One region of the Phyllobacterium sp. NPDC097923 genome, then DNA from elsewhere that is predicted to be linked to it. Evidence: predicted binding sites of a transcription regulator. Region 1 holds the regulator's gene; the other holds the start of a gene.
The links. The regulator HrcA, encoded in region 1, represses chaperone genes, less so after heat shock. The targets are predictions, from matches to a motif close to GTTAGCACTCNCNNNNNGNGAGTGCTAAC.

Region 1 (14,561 bases):
GATAAGCCCATGCCCATCAAAGTCAGGCTCAATGTCATGCTGGCCGAACGCAACGTGAAATCCAAGGACCTGGCGGAGCATGTCGGAATAACGGAAGCCAATCTGTCCCTGCTGAAACAGGGCAAGGTGAAAGGCATCCGCTTCGAAACCCTGGAGCGCATCTGCGACTATCTCGACTGCCAGCCCGGCGACCTCATGCGCTACGACAAGGAGGAGAGCTAGGCGGTGAAAATGGCCGGCACGTGCACTGGCCAGCGCCATGGCACAATCGCCACGAGATCATAGCGCAATGACAGGTTCGCATAATCGGGCTGACGCACGAGCCAGAGATCGGCGGCCGCCTCAATGCGCCGCATGGCTGTCCAAGTCACCGCATCCATCGCCTGTTCAAGTGTCCGGCGTGCTTTCACTTCAACGATGAGAACAAGATCGCCGCGCCGGGCAATGAGGTCAATCTCCCCCTGTTTGGTGCGGTGGCGCCGCGCGACAATGCGAAAGCCTTTCAGCATCAGGGCAAGCGCAGCGAAATACTCGGCGGAGTGGCCGCGCCGGTAAGCCCTGTGTCGCTCGCCCGCGCCTGTCATTTCATTGCAAGCAACCGTTGGTAGAGTTCACCCTTCGGCCGGCCCGTCATGCGCGATGCTTCGCCCGCCGCCTTGGCCGGCGACATTTCAAGGACAAGTGCACGCAGCAATGCATCGACATCATCGTCGGTACGGGCAATGTTCTGATCGCCCTCGGGCGGCCCGACAACAAGAACCACCTCGCCGCGGATGCGGTCCTCGCCATCGAATTCCGCCGCCAGTTCCGCCAGCGGCAGGGTGACCACGGTCTCGTAGGTCTTGGTCAGTTCGCGGCACAGCGATGCCTGCCGTTTCGGGCCGAACACCTCGACCATGTCCATAAGCGTGGCGGCGGCACGATTGGGCGATTCAAAAAACACCAGCGCGGCATCCAGCGTCTTCAGCGATTCAAGTTTCGACCGGCGCTGCCCCTGTTTCGACGACAGAAATCCGGCGAAGTAAAAGCTGTCAGTAAACAGACCCGAGGCCGTCAGTGCCGCCAGAACCGACGACGCTCCAGGAATCGGCACCACGCGGATACCGGCGGCCTTGGCCTCCGGCACGAGGCGCCCGCCCGGGTCGGAGACCAGCGGGGTTCCTGCGTCGGAGACCAGTGCCACACTTTTCCCGGCAAGCAGGGCTTCGATCAGTTTGGGCCCGGCTTCGCCGGCATTGTGTTCATGATAGGCATAGGGACGGCGGGAAATACCGTATCTGTCGAGAAGAACACGGCTGACGCGTGTATCCTCGCAGGCGATCACATCGGCTGCCGCGAGCGTTTCGATGCCGCGCAGCGTCATATCGCCAAGATTACCGATGGGTGTGGCGACGATGTAAAGCGCCGGCTCAAGCGGCCGGGCGCGAAACGCCGTGTTGCCGATCTGGTAGTCCCGTTCCCTGGCTTCCCCGTCAGACACGTCGCACCCTCACGCTGCCAGATCGGCAATGACCGCATTCAGAACGATCGCGCCTTCGGGCGTCGTGCGGATGCGGCTGTTGCCGATATATTCGATCAGGCCCTGTTCGGCCAAGGAAATCACGCGCTTTTCCTTGACGCCATGGCCGGTCAACCGTTCATAGCGCGCAAGATCGATGCCTTCGACGAGCCGCAGGCCCATCAGCAGGAATTCATCGCCTTCCTGTTCCCCGCTCAGCAACTCTTCCTCGACAACGCCATGGCCATCGCTCTCGACCTTGCTGACCCAGGTTTCCGGGTGACGTTCCGTTATCGTGACCGCACGCTTGCCGTTCTCGATAAAGCGGCCGTGGGCGCCGGGTCCGACGCCAACATACTCGCCATACCGCCAGTAGACGAGATTATGCTGGGATTCGGCGCCGGGCGCCGCGTGGTTGGAAATCTCATAGGCCGGCAGACCGCGCCGGGTCGTGACATCCTGCGTTTCCGCATAAAGCGCTGCCGCGTGATCGCCATCGGGCGTTATCAGTTTGCCGGCTTTCCACAACTGGTAGAAGGGCGTGCCTTCCTCAATCGTCAATTGATAGAGCGACAGGTGATCGGCGGCGTAGGAGATGGCGCGGTTGAGCTCTTCACGCCATGCTTCGATGGTCTGGTCAGGCCGGGCATAGATCAGATCGAAGGACAGGCGCGGAAAAATATCGCGCGCCAGACCGATTGCCACCAGGGCTTCCTCGACATTGTGCATGCGCCCGAGCCGCCGCAGGTCAGGATCGTTCAATGCCTGCACACCCAGCGAGACGCGATTGACACCTGCCGCCCGGTAGCCGCGAAAACGGTTGGCTTCGACGCTGGTCGGATTGGCTTCCAGCGTGATCTCGATATTGTCAGGCACGGACCAGTTCCTGGCGATCTCATTGAGCACCGACCCGACAGTCTCCGGCTCCATCAAAGACGGCGTACCGCCGCCGAGAAAGATACTGGAAATCGTGCGCGAACCGGTGCGCTCGCGCATGGTCGCCATTTCACGGGCGAAGGCCGCGGTAAACCTCGGCTGGTCCACCGGCTGGTGACGGACATGCGAATTGAAATCACAATAGGGGCACTTGGCCATGCAGAAGGGCCAGTGGACGTAAACGCCAAAGCCCCCTTCGTTCTCCTGGCCGCGCAACAATGGGGTCATCAGGCCCCCAGACAATCGCGGGCAAAATGCTGGAAAGCCCGCGCACGGTGCGACAGCGCGTCGGCTTCGCCGGGCTTCCAGCCATGTTTCTGCTCGGCGGTCATCTCCCCGAATGTTGCGTCATAGCCCTGCGGCTTGAACACGGGGTCGAAGCCGAAACCGGCAGTGCCGCGCGGCGGCCAGACGATCTCGCCTTCCACTTCGCCGCGATAATAGTTGGCTTCACCGTCAGGCCAGGCGAGGCAGATTACCGAAACGAAACGTCCGCCGCGATCCCTAGCGTCAGTGATGCCCCGTTCCTGCAGCGCGGTTTCAACCTTTTGCATCCCATGGGCGAAATCCCGCTTGCCATCCGGCAGCTCCGCCCAGTTGGCGGTGTAAACGCCGGGGTCACCATCCAGCGCATCGACGCAAAGGCCGGAATCATCAGACAGCGCGACAAGGCCGGTCGCCTTGGCCGCCGCGAAAGCCTTGATGTAGGCGTTTTCTTCGAATGTGGTGCCGGTTTCATCCGGTTCCGGCAGACCGAGGTCGCCCGCCGACACCACTTCGAAACCGAAGGGGCCGAGCAGATCGATCATTTCCTGGATCTTGCCCTTGTTGTGACTGGCAACGAGCAGTTTGCCTTTTTCGAGTGTTCTCATGTCAGGTTCCATAAAGCCGGTTCGGCAAATTCAATCGAGTTTCCGGACGGATCGCGGAAATACAGGGAGCGGGCACCATTGGGCCAGTCAAATTCACTTTCGATGGCAATGCCATTGGCCTCAAGATGGGACTTCCAGCCGGAAATTTCATCCCGTGTTGCGCGAAAACAGACGTGGCCCGGCCCCTTGGCACCATGGGCCGGGATGGGAAGACCGCCCTTGGGCCTTTCCCTCAGCTTTTCCGCGTCGAACAGGATCAGGACACCCGCCCCACAACGGAAGAACACGGATTCATTGCCCGCCCGCAGGATGACGTCCAGTCCGAGTATATCGGCATAGAACCGTGCAGCCACGTCGATATCGGTCACATAGAGTGCTGTTTCCAGAATACCCGATGGCTGCATGGTGTTTTCCGCTTACGAGACCGCCATTTTCTGCAGCGAAACCAGCCGGGTGATGCCGTTGCGGGCAAGCCCCATCAAGGCCAGCAGCTCGTCCTGCGAGAATGGCTCGCCTTCCGCCGTTCCCTGCACTTCCACGATACCACCTTTGCCGGTCATGACGAAGTTGGCATCGGTCTGTGCCGTTGAATCCTCGGCATAATCGAGATCAATCACGGGCGTGCCGTCGGAGATGCCGCAGGAAATCGCCGCAACATGGTCCTTCAACACCTTTTCGACCTTGAGCATCTGGCGTGTTTCCATCCAGCGCAGGCATTCGTGCAAGGCGACCCAGCCGCCGGTGATGGCTGCCGTCCGGGTGCCGCCATCCGCCTGAATGACATCGCAGTCCACGGTGATCTGCACTTCGCCCAGCGCCTGCAGGTCCACGACGGCGCGCAGCGAACGGGCGATCAGCCGCTGGATTTCCAAAGTGCGGCCGCCCTGCTTGCCGGATGAAGCCTCGCGGCGCATGCGGTCGCCGGTCGAACGCGGCAGCATGCCGTATTCCGCCGTTACCCAGCCCTTGCCGGTATTGCGCATCCAGCCCGGCACCTTTTCCTCAAGGCTGGCGGTGCACAGGACGTGTGTATCGCCAAACTTGACCAGGCACGAGCCTTCAGCATGTTTGGAAACGCCGCGCTCGAAGGAAATGGCGCGCATTTCGTCTGGGGCTCGTTTGGAAGGACGCATGGAATGACCTCTTGAAAAATATGGTTGTCCGGCCTTTTAGAGCAACGGACGCTTAAATGGAACCATGAAGCAAAAGCTTTGATGATTGGACCGACAACGCCTATATTCCCTGGCAGAGAACAAGGGCGTCACACAGAATGAACAAGGCAGTTACTCCCGAACCATTGCAATCCCTCGACCAGCGGTCACGGGATATTTTCCGGCGCATCGTCGAGAGCTATCTCGGTGACGGCGAACCGGTGGGATCGCGCAACCTGTCGCGCATCCTGCCCGTGACGCTTTCCCCGGCGACCATCCGCAATGTCATGAGTGATCTCGAGCATCTCGGCCTTGTTTACGCGCCGCACGTGTCGGCGGGACGGCTGCCGACACAATTGGGCCTGCGGTTCTTTGTCGATGCCTTCATGGAGGTGGGCGACCTTTCCTCCGACGAGCGCAATTCCATCGAGGCGCAGGTGCGGGCGGGCGGCGACGCCCAGTCGAGCGAGAACATGCTGACGCAGGCCAGCCAGATCCTGTCGGGCATGTCGCGCGGCGCCGGACTTGTGCTTGCAACCAAAGCGGAAGGCGCACTCAAGCACATCGAGTTTGTGCGGCTGGAACCCACCAAGGCGCTGGCGGTGCTGGTGACCCAGAGCGGCGACATTGAAAACCGGGTGATCGACCTGCCGCCCGGCGTGACGCCATCGCAATTGATCGAAGCATCGAATTTCCTCAATGCGCATATTCAGGGCCGCACCATCACCGAAGCACGCGTGGAAATTGCCCGCTTGAAGGACGAAACCCAGCAGGCGCTCGATGTCCTGTCGCAACACCTGGTCGAGCAGGGACTTGCGGTCTGGGGCGGCACGGGTGGCGGCCAACCGCCGCGGCTCATCGTGCGGGGACGCGGGAACCTTCTGGATTCCATCAACGCCGAAGCGGATCTCGACCGGCTGCGCCATCTGTTCGATGATCTCGAGACCAAGGAAGGCACGATACAACTGCTCGATCTGGCGGAAGCCGGATCGGGCGTGCGCATTTTCATCGGCTCCGAGAACAAGCTGTTTTCACTTTCCGGCTCATCTCTGGTCATCGCGCCCTATCGCGATTCGGAACAGCGGGTCATCGGCGCCCTCGGCGTTATCGGCCCCACCCGGCTGAACTATGCGCGCATTGTTCCGATGGTGGACTATACGGCGCAGCTGGTCTCACGACTGTTGCGATAGAGCGCGGATACTGCACTGGCGCTGTGCCGCCACGCGAACTTCCCCCGCTTCGGGCATTTGCACTTGATTTTCATGGCCTAAACCTCGATATCCAGCGCACATTCGATTTATGAACGGACAGGATAGATGACTGAAGAAAAGAAACATCATGACGCACCCGATCTCGATCAGCGCGATCTGAAGAATCCGCGCGACCGTGATGCGCTGAAGCGTGCCGCCGATGATTTTCTGAAATCGCGCAAGGCAGAGGAATATGCCATGGCGCAGGAAGAGGAAGAACAGGCGGAAGCAGCCAACAGTGTTGAACTGGATGCATTGCGCGGCGAAAACGGCGATCTGCGCGATCAGCTGCTGCGTCTGGCCGCCGATATGGAAAACCTGCGCAAGCGCACCGCCCGTGACGTTCACGATGCGCGTTCCTATTCGGTCGCCAATTTCGCCCGCGACATGCTTTCGGTTTCCGACAATCTGAAGCGCGCGCTCGAAGCCATTCCGGCCGATGCCCTCGCCAATGGCGATGCAGGTTTCAAGGCACTGGCCGAAGGCGTGGAAATGACCGAGCGCTCGATGATGTCGGCGCTGGAACGCCACGGCGTCAAGAAGATCGAACCGCAGGGCCAGCGTTTCGACCCGAATTTCCATCAGGCCATGTACGAAATTCCCAACGCCGACGTGCCGCACAACACCGTGCTGCAGGTGGCGCAGGCCGGTTTCGTCATCGGCGACCGCATGCTGCGCCCGGCACTCGTCGGCGTTTCCAAGGGCGGTCCGAAGCAGGCTGCCGGCGAAGGCCAGGCAGAGCCGGGTCCGATCAACCCGCAGGCGGAAAAAGACGCATAACGATAGCGTCATCTCAACGACGAAGGCCAGATTCCGGCGACGGGATCTGGCCTTTTCAATTTAGCTGTTTACGCTCCGTATTGGCCATGTTCTACCTTTTATATGGAGGGGAACAGCCGATGACATCGATCCAGATATTCAATTATGCGGGCGTTTTCGTTTTCGCCGCGACAGGCGGCCTCGCCGCCTCGCGCCGCCAGCTTGATATTATCGCTTTCGTTTTTCTGGCTGCGGTAACGGGCATCGGCGGCGGCACCCTGCGCGACCTCATCCTCGGCGTTCCCGTCTTCTGGGTCCGCGAGCCCGGCTATATCCTCGTCTGTGCTGCTGCGGCAATCATCGTCTATTTCTCCGCCAATCTCCTGGAATCGCGCTACCGGCTTCTGCTGTGGCTCGATGCGCTGGGGCTTTCGGCCTACAGCGTCATGGGCGCTGCAAAGGCGCTGGCGCTCGGTTTCAGCCCGACCATTGCCGTTGTGACAGGCATTTTGACGGCAACATTCGGCGGCGTGCTGCGCGATATCGTTTCCGCGGAACCGTCGGTGCTGATGCGGCGCGAGATCTACGTCACCGCGGCGCTTGCCGGCTCGGTCGCCTACACGCTGCTGCGGGGGCTTTCGGCGGGGCCGGAGGTTTCGGCCCTGTTCGCCGCGCTGACCGCCTTTGCGGTTCGCGGCGGCGCGCTTTATTTCGGCTGGACCCTGCCGAACTACCACAAGGTGGGCCGCACGCCTGAAGAGCTCAAGCGTGACGGCATCGTTCGATCAGAGTAAACCGGCCTGCTGGGCAGCCACTTTCAGATTTTGCGCCGGACGCGGGCCGATCTGCTGGATCACGAGCCCGGCGGTCAACGAGCCGAGCCGCGCGCAATCGGTCAACGAGCGGCCATTGGTATAGCCGAACAGGAAGCCCGACGCATAGAGATCACCCGCACCCGTCGTATCGACAAGCTCGGCGATCTCGATCGCCGGAACGGCAACGGTTTCGTCCTTCGAGACAACCACCGAGCCCTTTTCCGAGCGGGTGATGGCGGCGAGCTTGCAATCCTTGCGGATGGCATCAAGTCCCTTCTCAAAGTCGTCGGTCTGGTACAGAGACTTCAGTTCCGCCTCGTTGGCGAAAACAATATCAACGGTGCCGGAACGCATCAGCTCAAGGAATTCCTCGCGATAGCGATCCACGCAGAACGGATCCGACAGCGTCATCGACACTTCGCGCTTGTGCTCATGCGCGATTTTCGCCGACAGGCGGATGGCTTCCTTCGCCCGGGGCGGGTCCCAGAGATAGCCTTCGAAATAGGTGACCTTGGCTTCCGATACCTTGGAGCTTTCCACGTCTTCCGGTCCAAGCTCGACGCAGGCCCCGAGATAGGTGTTCATGGAGCGCTCGCCATCGGGCGTAACGAAAATCATCGAGCGGGCCGTGGGCGGCGGCGCTTTCAACACGCGCGTATCGAAGGCAACGCCCTGCGCGCGGATATCATGGGTAAAGATGTGGCCGAGCGGATCGTCGGCAACCTTGCCGAAATAGGCGGCGCGGCCGCCAAGGCTGGCAACGCCAGCCGCCGTATTGCCAGCACTTCCGCCAGAAGCTTCGATGGCCGGTCCCATGCGCTCATACAGAAATTCCGCACGGTCGGCATCGATCAGGTTCATCGCATTCTTGATGATACCGTTCTTGACGATAAAATCGTCATCCGTGCGGGCGATGATATCGACAATGGCATTGCCGATGCAAAGCACGTCATAACTCGACATGAAAACTCCAGGATTGATTCAATTGCAGTTCTTGGCCTCTGGTTCGCCAAGTCCTAGCCGGAACAGCGGGCCTTGACTACCCCTAATGCGCGGGGCGCCTTGTCTGCACCGGACGCGCTCCTTATGTCCCAAACATTGGAAAGACCGGAAAGGAAGAACGGTACCATGATTTTTGACAGCGCCCAGGCCGCAGCAAGTCACCTGTTCCGGCCGGAATTCCGTTCTGTCCTGTGGAAGTCTCTCGGAATGACCGTGCTTCTGCTGATCGGTGCCTGGTTCGGGCTGCGGGAACTCTTTGCCTTGCTGGCATTGCCCTTTTTCGATCAATGGATGCCGGACCTGCCATCCTGGGCCGGGTGGCTTGGCTTTATCGCCGGTGTATTCGCCAGTATCGCCCTGGCGCTGGGGCTGGCACTGCTGATCGCGCCGGTTTCGGCCATCGTCGCCGGATTGTTTCTCGACGATGTGGCTGAAGTTGTGGAAAAGTCGGATTACCCGCTCGATCCGAAGGGCCGCCCGCTCCCGGTGCTGCGCTCCTTCGTGCTTTCGCTGAGATTCCTCGGCGTCGTTATCCTCGGCAATATCATCGCACTGCTGATGCTTCTCATTCCCGGCGTCAACATCATCGCGTTCTTCGTGGTCAACGGTTATCTGCTCGGTCGGGAATTCTTCGAATTCGCCGCCATGCGGTTCCGCCCGGAAATGGAAGCCAAGGCGCTGCGGTCGAAACATGCAACGACGGTTTTCCTGGCCGGTCTCGTCATTGCGGCCTTCATGGCCATTCCGATCCTCAACCTTTTGACCCCGCTGTTTGCGGCCGCCATGATGGTGCATCTGCACAAGGCTGTGGCTCAATCGGAACCACCCGCAGGGCTGCGCTAGAAAACCTGTGGGGGCAACGGCACCAGCGGCGCCGGCAGTTCCGATGTCTTTTCCGCCGCCTTGCAGATATCGGCAATGACGCAGGCCGTGCATTCGGGCTTGCGGGCCTTGCAGACATAGCGGCCGTGCAGGATCAGCCAGTGATGGGCGTGATAGAGATATTCCGCCGGAATGATCTTCATCAATTTGGCTTCCACCTGATCCGGTGTCTTGCCCGGCGCGAGACCCAGCCGGTTGCCGATCCGGAATATATGCGTGTCGACAGCCATCGTCGCTTGCCCGAACGCCATGCTGAGCACCACATTGGCGGTCTTGCGGCCGACACCGGGAAGCTTGACCAGCTCGTTGCGATCATCCGGCACCTCGCTGCCATAGTCGCGGATCAGGGCTTCCGACAGGGCAATGACGTTTTTGGCCTTATTGCGCCAGAGGCCGATGGTTCGGATGTATTCGCCGACAGCTGCCTCGCCGAGATCCCGCATCTTTTCTGGCGTATCGGCAACCTTGAATAGAGCGCGGGTTGCCTTGTTGACGCCGACATCCGTCGCTTGGGCCGAAAGCGCAACCGCGACCAAAAGGGTAAAAGCATTGACATGCTCGAGCTCGCCCTTGGGTTCCGGCCGCTGGATCGAGAACCGGCGAAAAATCTCGTGGATTTCAGCGGCGGTATAGCGCGTACCGGCGACAAGGCGCGGCCGCTTCACCGGCTTTTCGGCGATGTCACTCACGTCAATCTGATCAAATTTGCTCTTGGGATTTTCCATGACCCTTCTATACTCAAGCGTCATGAGCCAAACAATGAACCCAATTGACGCTGCTGCGCACAATGAGGAGGAAATTTTCCGTGCCCTTCTGGTGCCGCACCGGTCGCTTGGCCGCAAAGGCTTTCTCATTGTCATGGCCGCGATCGGCGGGAGCAGTTTTCTGACCGGTCTGTTCTTCCTGTCGCTGGGAGCATGGCCGGTGTTCGGCTTTTTCGGCCTTGATGTCCTCCTGATCTATCTTGCCTTCCGGATGAACTACACCGCAGCAAAAGCGCATGAGGAGGTCAGCGTTTCAAGGATCGCGCTGCAGATCAGGCAGGTGGCGCCGTCAGGCCGGACCAACTTGCACGAATTCAACCCGTTCTGGACCCGGTTCAATGTCGCGCGGCACGCGGAAATCGGCATCACCTCCATGCGCGTGGAGGGACAGGGCAAGGCGGTGACGATCGGCTCGTTTCTCAATCCCGATGACCGGGAAAGCTTTGCCATGGCATTCACCCGGGCCCTGGCCGCGGCCAAGGGCCGGTAGTTTTCATATCACGCAAGAATCGGGTGGCAGATCAGGCCCCTGCATGGTCATATGACACTCAACATGAATTGAAAGCCTGATCTGTCTTTGCGACGCAACGCATCGGATCATGCCGGAATGAGGTAACGACCATGAAACCGCATGCCATTCTTCAGAACGATATTACGCCTTCGGGCAATGACTACGCCATTGTCAGCCATATCATCGAGCGGATCAGTGAGGATTATCGCGACCAGCCATCGCTCGAGGTCCTGGCCAAGGAGGCAGGGCTTTCACCCACGGCCCTGCAGAAGCTTTTCACCCGCTGGGCAGGCCTGTCGCCCAAGGGCTTTCTGCAGGCCGTGACCATCGACCACGCCCGCCGCCTGCTCGACGAGGGCATGCCGCTGCTGGAGACGGCCCTGGAAACCGGCCTGTCCGGGCCAAGCCGCCTGCACGACCTGTTCGTCACCCATGAAGGCATGTCGCCGGGCGACTACAAGACCCGCGGCGCGGGCCTCGTCATCCGTTACGGCTTCCATATCTCGCCCTTCGGGCGTGCCCTGGTGATGGTGACGGATCGCGGGCTGGCGGGTCTTGCCTTTGCCGATCAGGGGCATGAACGCGAAACCATGGAAGACATGACATCCCGCTGGCCCAATGCCACCTATGTCGAAGACCTTGGCGCCACGTCGCCCTATGCGGCACGGGTGTTCAACCCGGCTGAATGGCGTTCGGACCGGCCGCTGAAAGTGGTGATGATCGGCACGGACTTCCAGCTGCGTGTCTGGGAAGCCCTGTTGAAGGTGCCGATGGGCAAGGCCTGCGCCTATTCGGACATCGCCCAGGAAATCGGCTCGCCCAAAGCCTCCCGCGCTGTCGGTGCTGCGGTGGGCGCCAACCCGATTTCCTTCGTGGTTCCCTGCCATCGCGCCGTCGGCAAATCCGGCGCCCTCACAGGCTATCACTGGGGTCTGACCCGCAAGCGCGCCATTCTCGGCTGGGAAGCCGGGCAGATGGGCGACGGCACGCAACTCGACATGGCCCGTTCCGGCTGATCGCCGCATCTTCCCGAGACACCCATCAAGGCCCGGCAGCAATGCCGGGCTTTTATCCTTTCAACGATGCGATCACATCGGCCAAGCCGGACAGAAGCGTCTCGCACTCTTCGTCCGTACCGATGCTGATGCGCAGATAGTCGTCTATGCGCGGTTTCGGGAAATGCCTGACCAGAATGGCCCTGTTTCTAAGCTCAGCAGCGACCTGCGCGCCGGGCAGCACGGCATGGCGTGCAAACAGAAAATTGGCCGCCGAGGGAAGAACCTCAAACTGCAGCGCGCGCAAGGCAGCGGACAGACTTTCCCTTGTGGCGATGACGCGGTCGCGCTTGTCCTCGAACCATTTCCTATCTTCCCAAGCGGCAACTGCTCCCGCGATGGCGAGACGGTCGAGGGGATAGGAGTTGAAGCTGTCCTTCACCCGTTGCAGCGCTTCAATCAGCGCAGGCTGCCCGACGGCAAAGCCAACGCGCAGGCCGGCCAGCCCGCGCGACTTTGAAAAGGTCTGTGTCACGAGCAGATTGGGGAAGCGTGCGACCAGGGGGATTGCACTCTGTGCACCAAAGTCCACATAGGCTTCATCGATCACCACGACCTGATTGGGGTGATCGGCAAGCAATACCTCGATTTCCGCCAGGGGCAAGGCCGTGCCGGTGGGGGCATTCGGATTGGGCAGGATGATTGCGCCGCATGCCTGCCGGTAGTCGGCAATGCGGACCGCCATCGTGTCATCGAGCGGAACAGCCCGAAAGTCTATTGCATAGAGACGGCAATAGGTCGGAAAGAAACTGTAGGTGACATCGGGAAACAGCAAGGGCTTGTCGTGTTTCAGCAATGCCTGGAACACGTGCGCCAGCACTTCGTCAGATCCGTTGCCGACAAAAACGTGATTGGCGTCAAGCCCATGGCTTTTGGCGATGGCTTCTCTCAGCCTGTACGCCGTTGGATCGGGATAAAGCCGCAACGCTTCCGTCGTCTCGGCTGCTATGGCCGCCAATGCGCGCGGTGACGGACCATATGGGTTTTCGTTGGTGTTCAACTTGATCAGATCGGGTAGCACCGGTTGCTCTCCCGCGACATACGGGGTCAATGTGTGCACGAGAGAACTCCAAAAACGGCTCATCTAAATGTCCAGTACTGCGTTGGCCGGGTGATCGCGATTCAAGCGAACAGTGCGTGTCGATTCCCGTACCATGGCAAAAACAGGCTTTTGCAACAATCGAAATCCCAGCCATTGCGCTGCATTGAAGAAACTTTCGGGCAGGCCTTGACCTTCCAGTTACTGGAAGAATTACCTTTGCATCACTATCTTCCCGTACATGTCGAAAGTTCCATCATGAAACATGACCATCACGACCACGATCACGCTCATAGCACCCATGGCCACAGCTGTTGCAGTACGCACGCGGCGCAGGCTGAGGTCGTGCGCGATCCGGTCTGCGGCATGCTGGTTGACCCTACGGCCGGCAAGCCGACGGCGGAGCATGCGGGCCGGGTGTTTCACTTCTGCTCGGCGGGCTGCCACAAGAAATTCACGGCCGACCCGGAGCCCTACCTGACGGCGATCGATCCGGTCTGCGGCATGACCGTCGACCGGGCAACGGCAAAACACTTCCTGCGGCACGACAATGAGAAATATTATTTCTGCTCGGCCAGCTGCATGGCGAAATTCGAAAAGGCGCCGCAGGATTATCTCGGCGACAGGCCGGCACCCAAGCCGATGCCGGCGGGAACCCAATATACCTGTCCGATGCATCCGGAAATCGTCAAGGACGGCCCGGGGTCATGCCCGCTGTGCGGCATGGCGCTCGAACCCATGGGCATTCCCACCGGGGATGAGGGCCCGAACCCTGAGCTTGTGGATTTCACCCGCCGGTTCTGGATCAGCGCGCTCTGTTCCATACCGCTGCTCTTCATCACCATGGGGCCCATGCTTGGCCTGCCTTTCCGCGACTGGATCGGGGAAAGCCGTGCGATCTGGCTGGAACTGGTCCTCGCCACCCCGGTTGTCCTCTGGGCGGCCATCCCCTTCTTCGAACGCGCCTGGGCATCCCTCGTCAACCGCAGCCCGAACATGTGGACGCTCATCGCCATCGGCGTCGGTGCGGCCTATGCCTTCAGTGTCGTGGCAACACTCGTCCCCGACATTTTCCCGCATGCCTTCCGCATGCATGGCGGCAGCGTGCCGGTTTATTTCGAGGCGGCGGCCGTTATCGTCACGCTTGTCTTCCTCGGACAGATTCTGGAGCTGAAGGCGCGCGAACGTACCGGATCCGCCATTCGCGCCCTGCTTGACCTTGCACCCAAAACCGCGCGCCGCGTGGCAGCGGACGGGACGGAAAACGATATCCCGCTGGACGAGGTCGTGGCCGGTGATCGGCTGCGGGTCCGTCCGGGTGACAGCGTGCCGGTGGATGGCATCGTGCTGGAAGGCCGCTCGTCGATCGACGAATCCATGCTGACTGGCGAACCGCTGCCGGTTGAAAAGACCGAGAATGATGCGGTGACCGGCGGTACGCTCAACCGCAACGGCACGCTGCTGATCAAGGCGGAAAAAGTGGGCGCCGATACGGTGCTGTCGCAGATTGTCGGCATGGTCGCGACGGCCCAACGCTCGCGCGCGCCGATTCAGGGTCTGGCGGACCGCGTCGCCAGCTATTTCGTGCCCGCGGTGGTTCTCGTCGCCATCGTCGCGTTCATCGCCTGGGCCTGGTTCGGACCGGAACCCGGCATGATCTACGGCCTTGTCGCCGCCGTTTCGGTGCTGATTATCGCCTGTCCCTGTGCGCTTGGTCTCGCAACGCCCATGTCGATCATGACGGCAACAGGGCGCGGCGCGCAAGCGGGTGTGCTGATCAAGGATGCGGAAGCGCTGGAACGTTTTGCCGGTGTCGATACTCTGATCGTGGACAAGACGGGCACTCTCACCGAGGGCAAGCCGAAACTCACCGATATCGTGACTGCTGGTGTGCTGACCGACGACCAGTTGCTGATTCTTGCCGCCAGCCTCGAAAAAGGTTCCGAGCACCCGCTTGCCGAAGCCATTGTCGAAGGTGCGAAAGCCCGCACTCTCACCCTGCTCAAGGCCGAAACGTTCGAAGCGGT
Region 2 (14,561 bases), on a different contig from region 1:
GCATGGCCTTGCGGCGATCGCCGAAGCCAGGAGCCTTGACGGCAGCAATCTTCAGGCCGCCGCGCAGCTTGTTGACGACGAGCGTTGCAAGAGCTTCGCCTTCGACGTCTTCGGAGATGATGACGAGCGGCTTGGAAGTCTGGACGACAGCTTCGAGAACCGGCAGGAGAGCCTGGAGGTTCGAGAGCTTCTTTTCGTGCAGAAGGATGTAGGCGTCTTCGAGGTCAGCAACCATCTTTTCAGGGTTGGTGACGAAGTATGGGCTGAGGTAGCCGCGGTCGAACTGCATGCCTTCAACGACTTCGAGTTCGGTGTCAGCGGTCTTGGCTTCTTCGACGGTGATAACACCCTCGTTGCCGACCTTCTGCATTGCCTTGGCAATCATTTCACCGATTTCAGTCTCGCCATTGGCAGAGATCGTGCCAACCTGCGCGACTTCTTCCGAAGTCTTGATCTTCTTGGCGCTCTTGCCGAGCTGCTTGACGACTTCTGCAACAGCAAGATCGATGCCGCGCTTCAGGTCCATCGGGTTCATGCCGGCAGCAACAGCCTTGCCGCCTTCCTGAACGATTGCCTGGGCCAGAACAGTCGCAGTCGTGGTGCCGTCACCGGCAATGTCGTTCGTCTTCGAAGCGACTTCACGGACCATCTGTGCGCCCATGTTTTCGAACTTGTCTTCAAGTTCGATTTCCTTGGCAACGGTTACGCCGTCCTTGGTGATGCGCGGAGCGCCGAAGGACTTGTCGATAACGACGTTGCGGCCTTTCGGGCCGAGCGTTACCTTGACAGCGTCCGCAAGGATATTGACACCGCGCAGCATGCGCTCACGCGCGTCGCGGCCGAATTTTACTTCTTTGGCAGCCATTTTATCTCTCCTGGGATTGAACCCGGTTTGATCCAAATTCGTTGATTAAAGGGAAAACCGGCTGATTAGCCGAGGATGCCCAGAATGTCGGATTCTTTCATGATCAGCAGATCTTCGCCGCCGATCTTGACTTCCGTGCCCGACCACTTGCCGAACAGGACATGATCGCCTGCCTTGACATCGAGCGGGATGAGCTTGCCGGCTTCGTCACGAGCGCCGGTACCGACGGAGACGATTTCGCCTTCCTGTGGCTTTTCCTTGGCAGTATCCGGAATGATGATGCCGCCTGCAGTCTTTGCTTCGGATTCGATACGGCGTACGACGACGCGATCGTGAAGCGGGCGGAACTTGGTCTTGGCCATGGTTAGAACCCTTGATGTTGGTGTCAAAACGGTGAAGCGAACGAGTGATCGTCCGCGTTATTAGCACTCACAAGTGACGAGTGCTAACTGGGCTCGGAAATAGTGGGCAGCCATGGAAGAGTCAAGGGAGAGGTTTGCCGAATTTCGGCGAAAGACTGAAAAGCAATGCACGCTGGCGCGTCTTCAGTCATGCAAAATCATCCCATGCAATTGTGAACCAATGATGACGCGTCTGCGTTTATGCGGCCTGCGACCGCACCGTTGCAGCCTTTGCCGCTTCGGAGCGCAGATGGGTATCTCCCCAGACCTTGAGGGCCGATATGATCGGCTCCAGACTGCGGCCGTGCTCCGTCAGGGAGTATTCCACCTTGGGTGGTACCTGTGCATAGACCTTGCGTGTGATGAAGCCGTCGGCCTCCAGCTCGCGCAACTGGTTGGTCAGCATGCGCTGGGTAACGCTGTTCAGGTGACGGCGGATTTCGTTGAAGCGCAGCGTACCGGACATCAGGTGAAAAAGGATCATGCCCTTCCATTTGCCGCCGATGAGATTGAGCGTTCCTTCCACCGGACAACCCGGTGCACAATCAAAATTCGTATGGCGGATGCGCGGCATCACGGTATCCTTTATGACACTATATGCAATTTATGTGCATTCTTGCACTGTTCGAACATAGCGCGCATTTGAACAGCGTCAACTTATCTGGAGAATGCTTATGCGCGCCATCGTCTATTATGAACCGCAGCCGATCACTGCGGAAACCTCACTCGTCGATATCAATCTGCCCAAGCCCGAAGCGCAGGGGCGCGACCTTTTGGTCGAAGTGAAAGCCATATCGGTCAATCCCGTCGATACGAAAATCCGCGCCGGTGCAAAGCCGGAAGCGGGCCAGCCAAGAGTTCTCGGCTGGGATGCGGCCGGTATCGTTACTGCGGTGGGGCCGGATGTCCGGCACTTCAAGGTTGGCGACGAGGTGTTCTATGCGGGAGCGGTGGATCGCCCTGGAACCAATGCCGAATATCATCTTGTGGATGAGCGCATCGTTGGCACGAAGCCGAAGTCCCTCGATTTCAGCGCCGCCGCCGCCCTGCCGCTGACGTCGATCACCGCATGGGAAATGCTGTTTCACCGGCTCCACATCGACATACCGGTGGTTGGCGCAGCCAACGCCATTCTGATTATCGGCGGTGCCGGTGGGGTCGGTTCGATTGCCGTGCAGCTTGCGCGCAAACTGACCAACCTGACGGTGATCGCCACGGCCTCGCGCCCGGAAACCCGCCAATGGGTGGAGGAGCTGGGCGCACACCATGTCATCGATCATTCAAAGCCGCTCGCCGCGCAGGTGGAAGCGCTCGGTCTGGGCACCCCCGCCTTTGTCTTTGCGACGACAAACTCCGATACGCATCGCACGGAGATTGCGGCACTGATTGCACCGCAGGGCCGGTTCGGCCTGATCGATGATCCGAAAAGCTACGATATCATGCCGTTCAAATGGAAAAGTGTTTCCATCCACTGGGAGGTGATGTTCACCCGCTCGCGTTATGACACTGTCGATATCGAGGAGCAGCACAAGCTGCTCAACCGGGTGGCGGAACTCGTGGATGCCGGCACGCTGCGCACCACCCTTGCCGACGATCTCGGCACGATTTCAGCCGCCAATCTGAAGAAAGCCCATGCGCTTATTGAAAGCGGCCGTGCCCGCGGCAAGATTGTCCTGACCGGCTTTTAAACAACTGCAGCGGGCAGGGCGTCCATGCTCTGCCCGCTATCGCGTTATCGCGCAAACCGCAGCCAGCCGATGATGGTCACCGCAAGATAGGTGCCGCCGCAGATGAGGAGGAGATCGACGGGGCTGACGCGGCTGCTCATCATCGGGGCAACCAGCATGCCGACGAGCATGCCGACATGGGAGGTCACGATATAGATGCGTGTGGCCGGTGCGATATCGGCTGACGGCAGCAGGGTCTGGCGCAGGGTTGCAAAGGCGACGTCCTTGAAGGGGCCACCGAAACCCGACACTCCCGAAGCAATGACAAAGCCGACGAGACGCCAGTGCACAGGTATCGGTGCGGCGGCGGCCAAAGCCATCAGCAGGATGCCTGTGCCGGTTGTACATACGCCGAGATAGATCATCCGCGCCGGATGTTCCGGCATGGGACGATTGCCGACAACGAGATTGGCGATGAGATTGCTCACTCCGAATGCCGCGATCACCAGACCGTAGAGCCCGAAACCAGTTGTCAGCGACGCATCGAACTGGCTGGAAATGATCAGGGGAACGGCGAGGAAGAAGGCCACATACCATGCGCCGCCAATGAAGGCATTGCTGTCGAGCAGGAAGCCGAGCAGCGGTTGCCTGTGCATGGCGCGATAGCCGTAGGACAGGCTGGCGAGCGGGTGTTTTTTCTGCTGGCTCACGGGCGGCGCGACCGGTGTCGAAGACAAAGGCAATGCCATGATCGCTGCCGCTGAAAGCAGGAAGCTCAGGGCATTGGCGGTGAAGAAATGAATGGGGGCTATGATCGCGCCAGCCAATGCAATCAGTCCGGGGCCAAGCAATCGCGCCAGCCTGTTCGTCGCATCGAGCAACGCATTGGTGCCGGCCAGCAGGCTCGGCTCATTGGCGATCAGCTGCGGCAGAATGGTCTGCAGCGCCGGCAGGAACAGGGCTTCCCCGGTGGCAAGAACCGCGACGGCCAAGGCAAGCACCCAGGCGTCCGGTTGTCCTTCGATCATCCAGAAGAGAACCACGAGCACCAGCACGGCGCAGCGGCAAAGGTCGGCGCCGATCATCGTGCGGCGGCGGTCCCAGCGATCCGACATGGCGCCACCCAGGAACAGGACGGCAAGGATGATCGCCGATTTGACCGCAGCGATGTAACCGGCGGCCGGGCCGAATATATCAACGGCAATCCAGCTCAGCGCGACCGTATAGAGCTGGTCGCCGATGGCCGACAAGGCAAGGCCAGACCAGAGCAAACCGATGGAGCGCCGGCGGAGCAGTGTGATGAATTGCATGGGGCGAAAACAGGCTTGTGGTGGATCAATGCCACAAGGTTATTGCAAAATCTTTGCAGTGAATATGACAACCTTGACGGTTTATGTCAGGAGCCTTCAGCCGTCCTCGCGCACGTGGTGGGCCATATCCATCAGCATGCCGCTGACGTGTTGGTCGGAAAGCGCATAGAAGATTTGCCGGGCACGCCGGTCGCCGCGCACCAGGCGGGCGCTGCGCAACAGACGCAAGTGATGGCTGACCAGCGATTGCGACAGGTGCAGGCTTTCCGCGATATCGCCGACGGATCGCGGCGCATCGAGGCAATAGAACAGAATGCGCAGGCGGGTCGGATCGCCGAGGAGTTTGAAGGTTTCAGCCAGGCTTGCGGTATCGGATTCCGTTGGCATCGTCATGGCCGTCAATGCTTGTGTCCCGCGTGGCTGTGATCATGGCCGGCGTGATTGCCGTCCGTCTCGTGATCTCCCGAGGCGGAGGCGGGCTGTAGCCCGATTTCGCCTTCGTCATGCGGCATATCCGGCCAATCGATGGCGATGGTGGCATGCTGGATGTCGAAGCGTTTGGCGAGCTCCGTCTCGACGGTCTTCACAAGATGGCGCGGGTCGGTTCCGTCCTTTGGCTGGACATGCAGCGTGGCAAGCGCCTTGCCTGACGTGATCAGCCAGACATGCACGTGCCTGACGGCAGCAAGCCCTGCAACTGCTCCCATGAGATAGGTCTGGATTTCCTCCGGTTTGGCATTTTCAGGCGCACCTTCCAACAGGATGTGCAGCGCGTTGCGCAGCAGGGCCCAGGCGCTGCGCAGGATCAGCACGGAAACCAGGATGGAGAGAATCGGATCGATGGGCGTCCAGCCGGTAAAATAGATGACGATGGCTGCGCTGATGGCGCCGACTGAGCCGAGAAGGTCGCCCATGACGTGCAGGACGGCGCCCTTGATGTTCACATGTTCCTTGTCGCCACGGGTCAGGATCCAGAACACCAGTATGTTGATGAGCAGCCCGACGACGGCCACGAGGAACATGGGCCCCGCCAGAATTTCACCGGGTGAGCGGAAGCGGTTGATCGCTTCGATGGCGATCCAGACGACAATGGCAAAGAGCGCGATGGCATTGATGAGGCCGGCAATAACCTCGAAGCGCAGATAGCCATAGGTGCGGCTTTGATCCGCCGCGCGCTGGCCAAAGCGGAACGCGGCATAGGACAGGGCAAGCGCACCGGCATCGGTCAGCATGTGTCCCGCATCGGCAATCAGCGCCAGCGAACCGGACATGACGCCGCCGATCACCTCGATGATCATGTAGGAGAACGTGATGACGAAGGCGATCAGCACCTTGCGCTGATTGTCATTGGTTATTTTGGGGCCATGGTCGTGCCCTGCGTGCGACTGCGACATTGTTCCGGCTCGTCCCGTTGATGACATACGACATATAAATACATGTTCATATATTGTATGTCAATTGCAGCGAGTCCGAACGGTGGTTTGTTCGATCCGCCGGAAGGCCTCCCGGCGGATCGCCATCGGTGCGATCAGGCGGCCAGCCGCGTTCCAGCCTCATCCAATGTGATGTGGCCGAGAAACTGGCCGCTGGTGACAGCCGGGGTTTCGTCCTCGATGGCGTGGGCAAAAATCACGGCCTTGTCGGCTTCCAGCTTCTGCAGATAGGCATGAAGGTCGGGATACTCCGTTTTGAGGTCGAAGAGACCGAGATCCTCGCCCCAGCGGGCGATGCCGATCATGTAGGCGTCGGCAATCGTCCTGTTGGCGCCGACAAGCCAATCCCGCCCCTGCAGATGGGATTGCAGATAGGCGTAGCCGGAGGCGGCTTTCTCCCGCGCCAGGTCGCGCAGTATTTTGATCGCCGGATCGCCCTCTTTCAGCTTGTAGGCGGTCCAGGCCGACGAAAAGGCCGAGTGAAAGCTAGTGTGCAGATAGGCCAGCATCTGGTTAAGCCTGTCATGCGCCTCGGTGCCCTGAGCAAACCCCAGTTGCTTCCCGAGATCGCGTGCGGCGATGTTGTGGAGAATGGCAAAGCTTTCGCGCAGGCTGCTGCCGTTTTCCAGAAGCAGCGTCGGTGTCTGGTGCATGCTGTTGACACGGCCGTAGATAGCGCTCTTCGACTTGGCCAGCATGTCGACGCGGGCAAGGCGATAGGGTTGGCCGAGCCATTCCAGCGCGACGATTGAACCGAACGAGCAGCCATGCGGCACGCCATAAAACAATACGGGTTCCATTTTCATTTCCTCATTTTTTGAATGTCATACCGCGGTGAAAATGAAGATGGCGATATCGGTCACTATTGTAAAGAAGGCACAAAAATGTCATGTTGGTACAAATTTTATACCAACAATCAGATGGAATGGTCGTCATGAAAGATCTGGTTTCCAAATGCCCCGTCGAAAATGCCATGCTGGTGCTGGGCGGGCGCTGGCGCATCCTGCTCATCTACTATCTGCTGGAGGGAACGAAGCGTTTCAGCGAACTGCGCCGTGACATGCCGAAAATTTCGCAGCGCATGCTCACCCTTGACCTGCGCGCACTCGAAGAGGCCGGCTACGTGACCCGCACGATCATTCCGCAGGTTCCGGTGCGTGTCGAATACAGCCTGACGGAGGAGGGGTGGCGCCTCAAGACGCTGGTCGATGTGCTCGGTGAATGCGGTGACCGGCTGGCCAGCCGCGGCTACGTCAAGGCTGCAGCGTGATTACCAGGGGTGCGTGGTTCGACAAGCTCACCATGAGGGAAGTTTGTGGGCTGCAATCAAACCACCTCCCTCATGGTGAGCTTGTCGAACCACGCACGATTGTTCTGCCACATTCCAGATGAGCTGAAGAGCCAGAAGCGACAATCACAGGTGACACGATTGCCGCTATCGGCTAAGCGATGCCATCTTATTCGCTCCGGCAATCTGAAAGGATCGGCATGACCGACATGGTACATTTGCAGCGTCTCGATGCGCTCAGAGACCGTTATGATGTTCTCCTGTGTGATGTCTGGGGTGTTCTGCACAATGGTATTGATTCCTTCGCGGCCGCATCCAATGCGTTGCAGCAGGCGCGGGAAGCCGGGCAGACGGTGATCCTGATCACCAATGCGCCGCGGCCATTTGCCGGTGTGGCCCAGCAGATCAAGATGCTCGGTGTACCCGACGCCGCCTATGACCGCATCGTCACATCGGGCGATGTCACGCGCGACCTGATCCGCAACGCGCCGCGCCGCGTGTTTCATCTGGGGCCGGAACGCGATGAAACCTTGTATGAAGGGCTTGATGTCGAGCTCACCGAAGAGCGTGAAGCGGATGTCGTGGTCTGCACCGGCTTTTTCGATGATGATGCCGAAGGTCCGGACGACTATGCCGACATGCTCACGCGCTTTCGCTCGCGCAACCTGCCGTTCATCTGCGCCAATCCCGACATCGTCGTCGAGCGCGGCGACCGGCTGATCTGGTGTGCAGGTGCCCTCGCGCGCGATTATGGCCAGTTGGGCGGGCGCACGCTCATTGCCGGAAAGCCGCATCGCCCCATTTACGAAGCGGCCATTGCCGCGGCGGAGGCCGTGCGCGGCGGGCCTGTCGACCTTGCGCGCGTGCTCGCCATTGGTGACGGCATGCTGACGGATGTGAAGGGCGCCGATCTCTTCGGAATCGATGTGCTCTATATATCCGGCGGCATTCACGCCGGCGATTATGTGAGAGGCGGCATATTTGATCTGGAAAAGCTGCTCGGCTTTCTCAAGAAGCATGGCAGCAATCCAGTTGCCACCATGCCGGCTCTCGCCTGAGGTACACGCACCATGCCGATTCTACGCCTGACCGACCCTTCGCATCTGCCGCAGCATCTGAAGGGCGCCGTGGTGGCGATCGGTAATTTTGACGGTGTGCATCGCGGCCATCAGGCTGTTCTGGGGCGGGCGCTTGATGCCGCCCACACCGCCGGAAAGCCTTCGCTGGTTCTCACCTTCGAGCCGCATCCGCGCAGCGTCTTCATGCCGGATCAGCCGGTCGACCGGCTGACGCCCGCAGCGGAAAAAGCCTCCATCCTGGAAGCGCTCGGTTTCGATGCGGTGGTGGAATGCCATTTCACCCGGGACTTCTCACAGCTTACGGCCGATGTGTTCGTGGACGAGATTCTCGTTGCCGGTCTTGGAGCGAGCCGCATCGTGGCGGGGTTTGACTTCCACTTCGGCAAGGGACGCCAGGGCGGTCCGGCCTTTCTCATGGATGCCGGGGAAAAGCGCGGCTTTCAGGTCACGCTCGTCGATGCGTTCCGCGACGAGGGCGGGCAGGCCATTTCATCCAGCCGCATCCGCGAACTTCTGGGTGCGGGCGACATTGTCGAAGCGTCGGGCCTCCTGGGGTACCGCCACCGGATTCGCGCGGAAGTGGTGCATGGCAAGCAGCTTGGCCGCACGATCGGCTTTCCCACGGCCAATATGGTGCTGCCACCCGAGACGCATCTGCAGGAAGGCATTTATGCCGTGCGTTTTCGCCGTGCGGACGGCACGCTCCACGACGGTGTGGCCAGCTTTGGCCGCAGGCCGACCGTGGATACCGATGGCGCGCCGCTGCTCGAAACCTATGTCTTCGATTTCACCGGCAATCTCTACGACGAAATCTGTGCGGTTTCGTTCTTCGGCTATTTGCGCGGCGAGGAAAAGTTCGACGGGCTTGAGCCGATGATGCAGCAGATCAGGCGCGACGAGGAAGAAGCGCGTGCTCTGTTGCAGGGGGTGAAACCGTTATCCGCTCTGGACGACACGATTAATTTTCGATGAAACGGTAAATTGTTTACCATAAGAATAAATCCAATTTTATCTATCCTTCGCTAGCGTCATTCTCAAATCTGCCGCCCTCCCAGGCGAAATTTTGGAGTGATTTCATGCATGTTCGTCTCGTCGCCGCTCTTTCGGGCGCCCTTATACTTGCCGGTGCCGTCCCGGGCTCTGCCGATGATTATTATTACGAAGGCCAGCAGAACCAGACGGCGGCTGCGCCTCGCCAGCATTGGTGGTCGGGTGACTGGTACCTGACTCTCGGTGCCAAAGGCTTCATCGCCCCGCGCTATGAAGGCGCCAAAGACTATCTTCTGCGGGCCGCGCCGGTTATCTCGCTGGGCCGTGCCGGAGCCGCCGCCCGTTTCAGCTCCCTCAATGACAATGCGTCGATCGGCTTGATCGATACAGGCGTGTTCCGCACCGGTATCACCGGCAAGCTGATCACCGGCCGCGACAGCGGCGACGCGAATCTCAAGGGCGTGCATGATGTCGATTGGGGTGTCGAAGTGGGCGGCTTCGCCGAATTCTATCCGACGGACAATATTCGCGGCCGTGTCGAGGTGCGTCGCGGTATCGGTTCGCATGACGGCGTCGTTGCCGACTTTGCCGTCGATGCCTTCAAGGACCTGACGCCGACTGTGCGCGTTTCGGCCGGGCCGCGCGCCACCGTAGCGTCGCGGGATTACTTCAAGCAGTATTACGGGGTGAACCCGACGGAAGCGGCTGCATCCGGCCTGTCGACCTACCGTCCCGATGGCGGCGGTCTGAAATCGCTTGGTCTCGGCGGTCAGATCACCTGGAAGGCGACGGACAAGATCGAAACCAGTGCCTATGCGGAGTATAGCCGCCTGATGGGACCGGCGGCCGATTCCAGCATCGTCAAGGAGCGCGGGTCGGCCAATCAGGCGACCTTCGGCCTGCAGGCAACCTACCGTTTCGACTTCGCGCTTTGATCGATATATCGGGCTGACGCGAAGTTTATTGCGTCAGCCCCTTTATTCTGGAAGCAGTGATTGCTAAAAGCGCGCTCATGAAAACTGTTTCCTGGACCCTTGCACAGTCCATACCGCTTCAGACACCACGAATTACTGGCCCGGCCTTCCGGTTTGCCTGAAGCCTAGGCTTGCGGGTGCGGAAGGTCCGGGTTTTCCGGATGCGCCATCGCGCTCTTTTTTGATTTTCGTCACATCTTTGCCTGCTGCGATCACGCGCGGGCCTGTTCACAAGCTGGAAAAATGACCGACACCGCCAACCCACTCGACTATTCGAAAACACTTTATCTGCCGCAGACCGATTTTCCGATGCGCGCCGGCCTGCCCGCCAAGGAGCCGGAATTCGTCAAGCGCTGGGGTGAGATGAATCTCTACAGGAAATTGCGCGAAGACGGGAAGGGGCGCCCGCTCTACGTGCTGCATGACGGTCCTCCCTATGCCAATGGCAATATCCATATCGGCCATGCGCTGAACAAGATCCTTAAGGACGTCATCACCCGCTCGTTCCAGATGCGCGGTTTCGATTCCAATTATGTTCCCGGCTGGGATTGCCACGGCCTGCCGATCGAATGGAAGATCGAGGAACAGTACCGCGCCAAGGGCAAGGACAAGGACGACGTGCCGATCAACGAATTCCGCAAGGAGTGCCGTGAGTTCGCCGCCAATTGGATCAAGATCCAGTCCGCCGAATTCAAGCGCCTCGGCATCGAGGGCGATTTCGACAATCCCTACACGACGATGGCTTTCCATGCGGAAAGCCGCATCGCCGGGGAATTGCTGAAATTCGCCATGTCGGGCCAGCTCTATCGCGGTTCGAAGCCGGTGATGTGGTCGGTGGTCGAGCGCACGGCGCTGGCGGAAGCCGAGGTCGAGTATCAGGACTATGAAAGCGACACCATCTGGGTGAAATTCCCGGTCGCAGATGGCGCGGGCGATCTTGGCGCGGCGCATGTGGTGATCTGGACCACGACACCATGGACCATCCCGGGAAACCGTGCGGTCAGCTATTCCCCGCGTATTGCCTATGGGCTTTACGAGGTCGAAACCGCAGAAAATGATTTTGGACCCCGACCGGGCGAAAGGCTGATCTTCGCCGATGCGCTTGCGGAGGAATCCGCGGCCAAGGCCAAGCTGACCTTCAAGCGGATCAAGACCGTTTCGGCCGACGAGTTTGCCGCCATGACCCTGGCGCATCCTTTCAAGGGGCTGGGCGGCGGTTATGAATTTGTGGTTCCGCTGGTTGCCGGTGATCACGTCACCGACGATGCCGGTACCGGTTTCGTGCACACTGCTCCAAGCCACGGCCGCGAGGACTTTGACGCCTGGACTGCTGCTGCGCGTGAACTCGAGGCGAAGGGTATTTCTCCGGCTATCCCGTTCACCGTTGATGATGCCGGTTTCTATACCAAGGACGCTCCGGGTTTTGGGCCGGACCGCGACGGCGGCGCCGCGCGCGTCATCGACGACAACGGCAAGAAGGGCGATGCCAACAAGGCCGTCATCGAGGAGCTTATCGCGCGCAGTGCGCTGTTTGCCCGCGGCCGGCTGAAGCACTCGTATCCGCATTCATGGCGTTCGAAGAAGCCGGTGATCTTCCGCAACACGCCGCAATGGTTTGTCTATATGGACAAGGATCTGGGCGATCTGACCACATTGCGTTCGCGCGCCCTGGCGGCGATCGACGAGACCCGTTTCGTACCCGCCGGCGGCCAGAACCGGCTGCGTGCCATGATCGAAGACCGTCCCGACTGGGTCCTGTCGCGTCAGCGCGCCTGGGGTGTGCCGATCTGCGTGTTTGCCGATGAGAATGGCAACGTGCTCAAGGACGATGCGGTCAATGCCCGCATTCTCGAAGCATTCGAGCAGGAAGGCGCCGATGCCTGGTTTGCCGAAGGCGCGCGCGAGCGTTTTCTTGGCGAAAAGGCAAACGAGCCGTGGGTGCAGGTGCGCGACATTCTCGATGTCTGGTTTGACTCCGGCTCGACCCATGTCTTCACGCTGGAAGATCGTCCTGACCTGAAATGGCCTGCCGATGTCTATCTGGAAGGCTCCGACCAGCATCGCGGCTGGTTCCACTCGTCGCTGCTGGAAAGCTGCGGTACCCGTGGACGTGCGCCCTACAACACCCTCGTCACCCATGGTTTCACCATGGATGAGGAGGGGCGCAAAATGTCGAAGTCGCTCGGCAATACGGTCACGCCGCAGGATGTGATCAAGGATTCCGGCGCCGATATCCTGCGCCTGTGGGTCATGACCACGGATTATTGGGAAGACCAGCGTCTGGGCAAGAACATCATCCAGACGAACATCGATTCCTATCGCAAGCTGCGCAACACCATCCGTTGGATGCTTGGCACCCTGGCCCACGATGCCGGGGATGAAATCGCCTATGCTGATATGCCGGAACTTGAAAAGCTGATGCTGCACCGTCTCGCCGAGCTCGATGAGGTGGTCCGCTCGAGCTATGATGCCTTCGAATTCAAGCGCATCACGCGTTCCCTCATCGATTTCATGAACGTCGAATTGTCGGCGTTCTACTTCGATATCCGCAAGGATGCGCTGTATTGCGATGCGCCGTCCAGCATCAAGCGCCGTGCGTCCCTGCAGGTTGTACGTCACCTGTTCGACCGTCTGGTAACCTGGCTTGCGCCCATGCTGCCGTTCACCACGGAGGAAGCCTGGCTCGACCAGTATCCCGCCGCCGTCTCGGTTCATCTCGAGCAGTTCCGCGCGACGCCGTCCGAATGGAAGAACGAAGCTCTCGCCGAGAAGTGGCGCAAGGTGCGCGATGTCCGGCGGGCCGTCACAGGCGCGCTGGAGCTGGAGCGGGCGGACAAGCGCATCGGTTCGTCGCTTGAGGCTGCGCCGGTGGTCTTTGTCACCGATCCGGAATTGTTCGCTGCCGTTTCTGATCTCGATATGGCTGAAATCTGCATCACCAGCGCCATCACGATCAGGAACGAAGCAGCTCCGGCCGGGGCCTTCATTGCCGAGGACGTGAAGGGCGTGGCGGTCGTTCCGGAGCGCGCATCGGGTACAAAATGTGCCCGTTCATGGCGTTATACCCATGATGTCGGATCTGATCCGGCCTATCCGGATGTGTCGGCCCGCGATGCGGCGGCACTGCATGAACTGGCAAAACTCGGCAAACTCGCCATTTAAGTGTATAAATGCGGATCATTCTCTGGATGATCCGCATTTTGCTTAACAATAGGTTGCTTCGGCTTGCTTATTGGGACAGGCCTCATGTAAAAGGCTTGCCATTGAGTTGCCTGATTTAACAGGCAGGGCATTGATCAAGCATATTGACTCGGCGGAGTCGGCAATATGAGCTTGAGGCGAAAGTGGCGAGTATGGATTTGAACGGACGTATTACGGTTCTTGGTGCAATGCTGGCGTCCTTGACGCTGGCCGGGTGCATGTCGTCACCAACCTATGGCACCAACAAGACATCTGGCAGCCAGTTGCTGGACGACGTTTCCAATATCGCTTCGTTCAGTCCCAAGAAAAAAGACCCGATAACCTATAATCCGCGCCCGGATCTCGTTCGCCCTGTCGCTGGCAAGCCAGGCCAATTGCCGGCGCCACAGGAAAATGCCGTCGCCGCGAACGCTGCGAAGTGGCCGGAATCACCGGAACAGCGGCGCAAGCGTTTGCGTGATGACGCTACGGCCAATCAGAACAATCCCAACTATGTGCCGCAAATCGAAAATGACACGCCGCCCGCAACAAGGGCTGTCGATAATGGCGAGCACGGCGTCTACAACGACAGAAACCCGCCGCCCTCTGGCGTGAGCACGGCAAGCAAGCAGTCTGCGGAATTCCGCGCTCGCCGCCTTGCTTCGACCGCCGGTTCGGCGACCACGCGGCGTTATCTGAGCGAGCCGCCGCTGGCCTATCGCGCCCCGGCACCGACGGCCGCTGCCGATGAGCTTGGCGAAGACGAAGCCAAGAAGGAACGCGACCGCAAGGCCGCTGCCCGCAAGGACAAGGGCTTCAGCTTCAAGAACCTCATTCCCTGGAATTGATGCCACCGGAATTTGAACCGCTGCATGACACGTGAAAGGCTCCTTCAGGGAGCCTTTCTTTTTGGGACGTCAGAAAGCGTCTTGCCTTTGCCTTGATGTACCGGGACTATTGCGTCACAGCTTGTCAGTTGAGGGCCACCGATCTTGCGTCTTTTGCGTCTTCCCGGATTGATTATTCTCATTCTCCTGACAGCCTTCGGTTTTTTCTGGGGCGGATTTGCGCTCTGGTATCAACTTCCTCTCGACCTGCCCGGTGTGACGGGCGGTGTGATTGTCTGGGTCCTGATCGGGCTTGTGGTTCTTTGGCTCGAGGTAACGGGGCGGGTGCGGCGCGCCCTGATTGTGCTCATTCCGGTCATGGCAGCCCTCCTGTTCTGGTGGAGCACCATAACCCCGTCGCTCAATCGCATCTGGGCGGATGATGTGGCGCAGACCGTCACGGGAACACTGGTCGGCAATCATGTGACGCTGGCCAATGTCCGCAATTTCGAATGGCGCAGCCAGACGGACTACACGCCGCGCTGGG

Region 2: groES (co-chaperone GroES) is a predicted target of HrcA. The motif match lies at 1,287-1,315, and genes of this name have one in related genera.

What each region holds. Positions count from the first base shown of each region.
Region 1 covers NZ_JBIWBL010000002.1:70,332-84,892, forward strand. The annotation lists gene ACIQWS_RS12650 (helix-turn-helix transcriptional regulator) at 10-222, shown strand; gene ACIQWS_RS12655 (YraN family protein) at 219-584, opposite strand; gene rsmI (16S rRNA (cytidine(1402)-2'-O)-methyltransferase) at 581-1,480, opposite strand; gene hemW (radical SAM family heme chaperone HemW) at 1,490-2,662, opposite strand; gene rdgB (RdgB/HAM1 family non-canonical purine NTP pyrophosphatase) at 2,662-3,306, opposite strand; gene ACIQWS_RS12675 (VOC family protein) at 3,303-3,710, opposite strand; gene rph (ribonuclease PH) at 3,723-4,439, opposite strand; gene hrcA (heat-inducible transcriptional repressor HrcA) at 4,577-5,647, shown strand; gene grpE (nucleotide exchange factor GrpE) at 5,774-6,487, shown strand; gene ACIQWS_RS12695 (trimeric intracellular cation channel family protein) at 6,607-7,260, shown strand; gene ACIQWS_RS12700 (adenosine kinase) at 7,252-8,244, opposite strand; gene ACIQWS_RS12705 (sulfate transporter family protein) at 8,410-9,126, shown strand; gene nth (endonuclease III) at 9,123-9,890, opposite strand; gene ACIQWS_RS12715 (DUF2244 domain-containing protein) at 9,925-10,419, shown strand; gene ACIQWS_RS12720 (methylated-DNA--[protein]-cysteine S-methyltransferase) at 10,551-11,456, shown strand; gene hisC (histidinol-phosphate transaminase) at 11,509-12,579, opposite strand; gene ACIQWS_RS12730 (heavy metal translocating P-type ATPase) at 12,793-14,561, shown strand, end outside.
Region 2 covers NZ_JBIWBL010000001.1:611,044-625,604, forward strand. The annotation lists gene groL (chaperonin GroEL) at 1-865, opposite strand, end outside; gene groES (co-chaperone GroES) at 931-1,227, opposite strand; gene ACIQWS_RS03120 (helix-turn-helix domain-containing protein) at 1,466-1,840, opposite strand; gene ACIQWS_RS03125 (zinc-binding alcohol dehydrogenase family protein) at 1,941-2,954, shown strand; gene ACIQWS_RS03130 (MFS transporter) at 2,999-4,243, opposite strand; gene ACIQWS_RS03135 (ArsR/SmtB family transcription factor) at 4,340-4,636, opposite strand; gene ACIQWS_RS03140 (cation diffusion facilitator family transporter) at 4,642-5,637, opposite strand; gene ACIQWS_RS03145 (glutathione S-transferase family protein) at 5,772-6,476, opposite strand; gene ACIQWS_RS03150 (helix-turn-helix domain-containing protein) at 6,611-6,946, shown strand; gene ACIQWS_RS03155 (TIGR01459 family HAD-type hydrolase) at 7,174-8,022, shown strand; gene ACIQWS_RS03160 (bifunctional riboflavin kinase/FAD synthetase) at 8,035-9,015, shown strand; gene ACIQWS_RS03165 (MipA/OmpV family protein) at 9,120-9,968, shown strand; gene ileS (isoleucine--tRNA ligase) at 10,251-13,169, shown strand; gene ACIQWS_RS03175 (hypothetical protein) at 13,361-14,035, shown strand; gene ACIQWS_RS03180 (DUF4105 domain-containing protein) at 14,180-14,561, shown strand, end outside.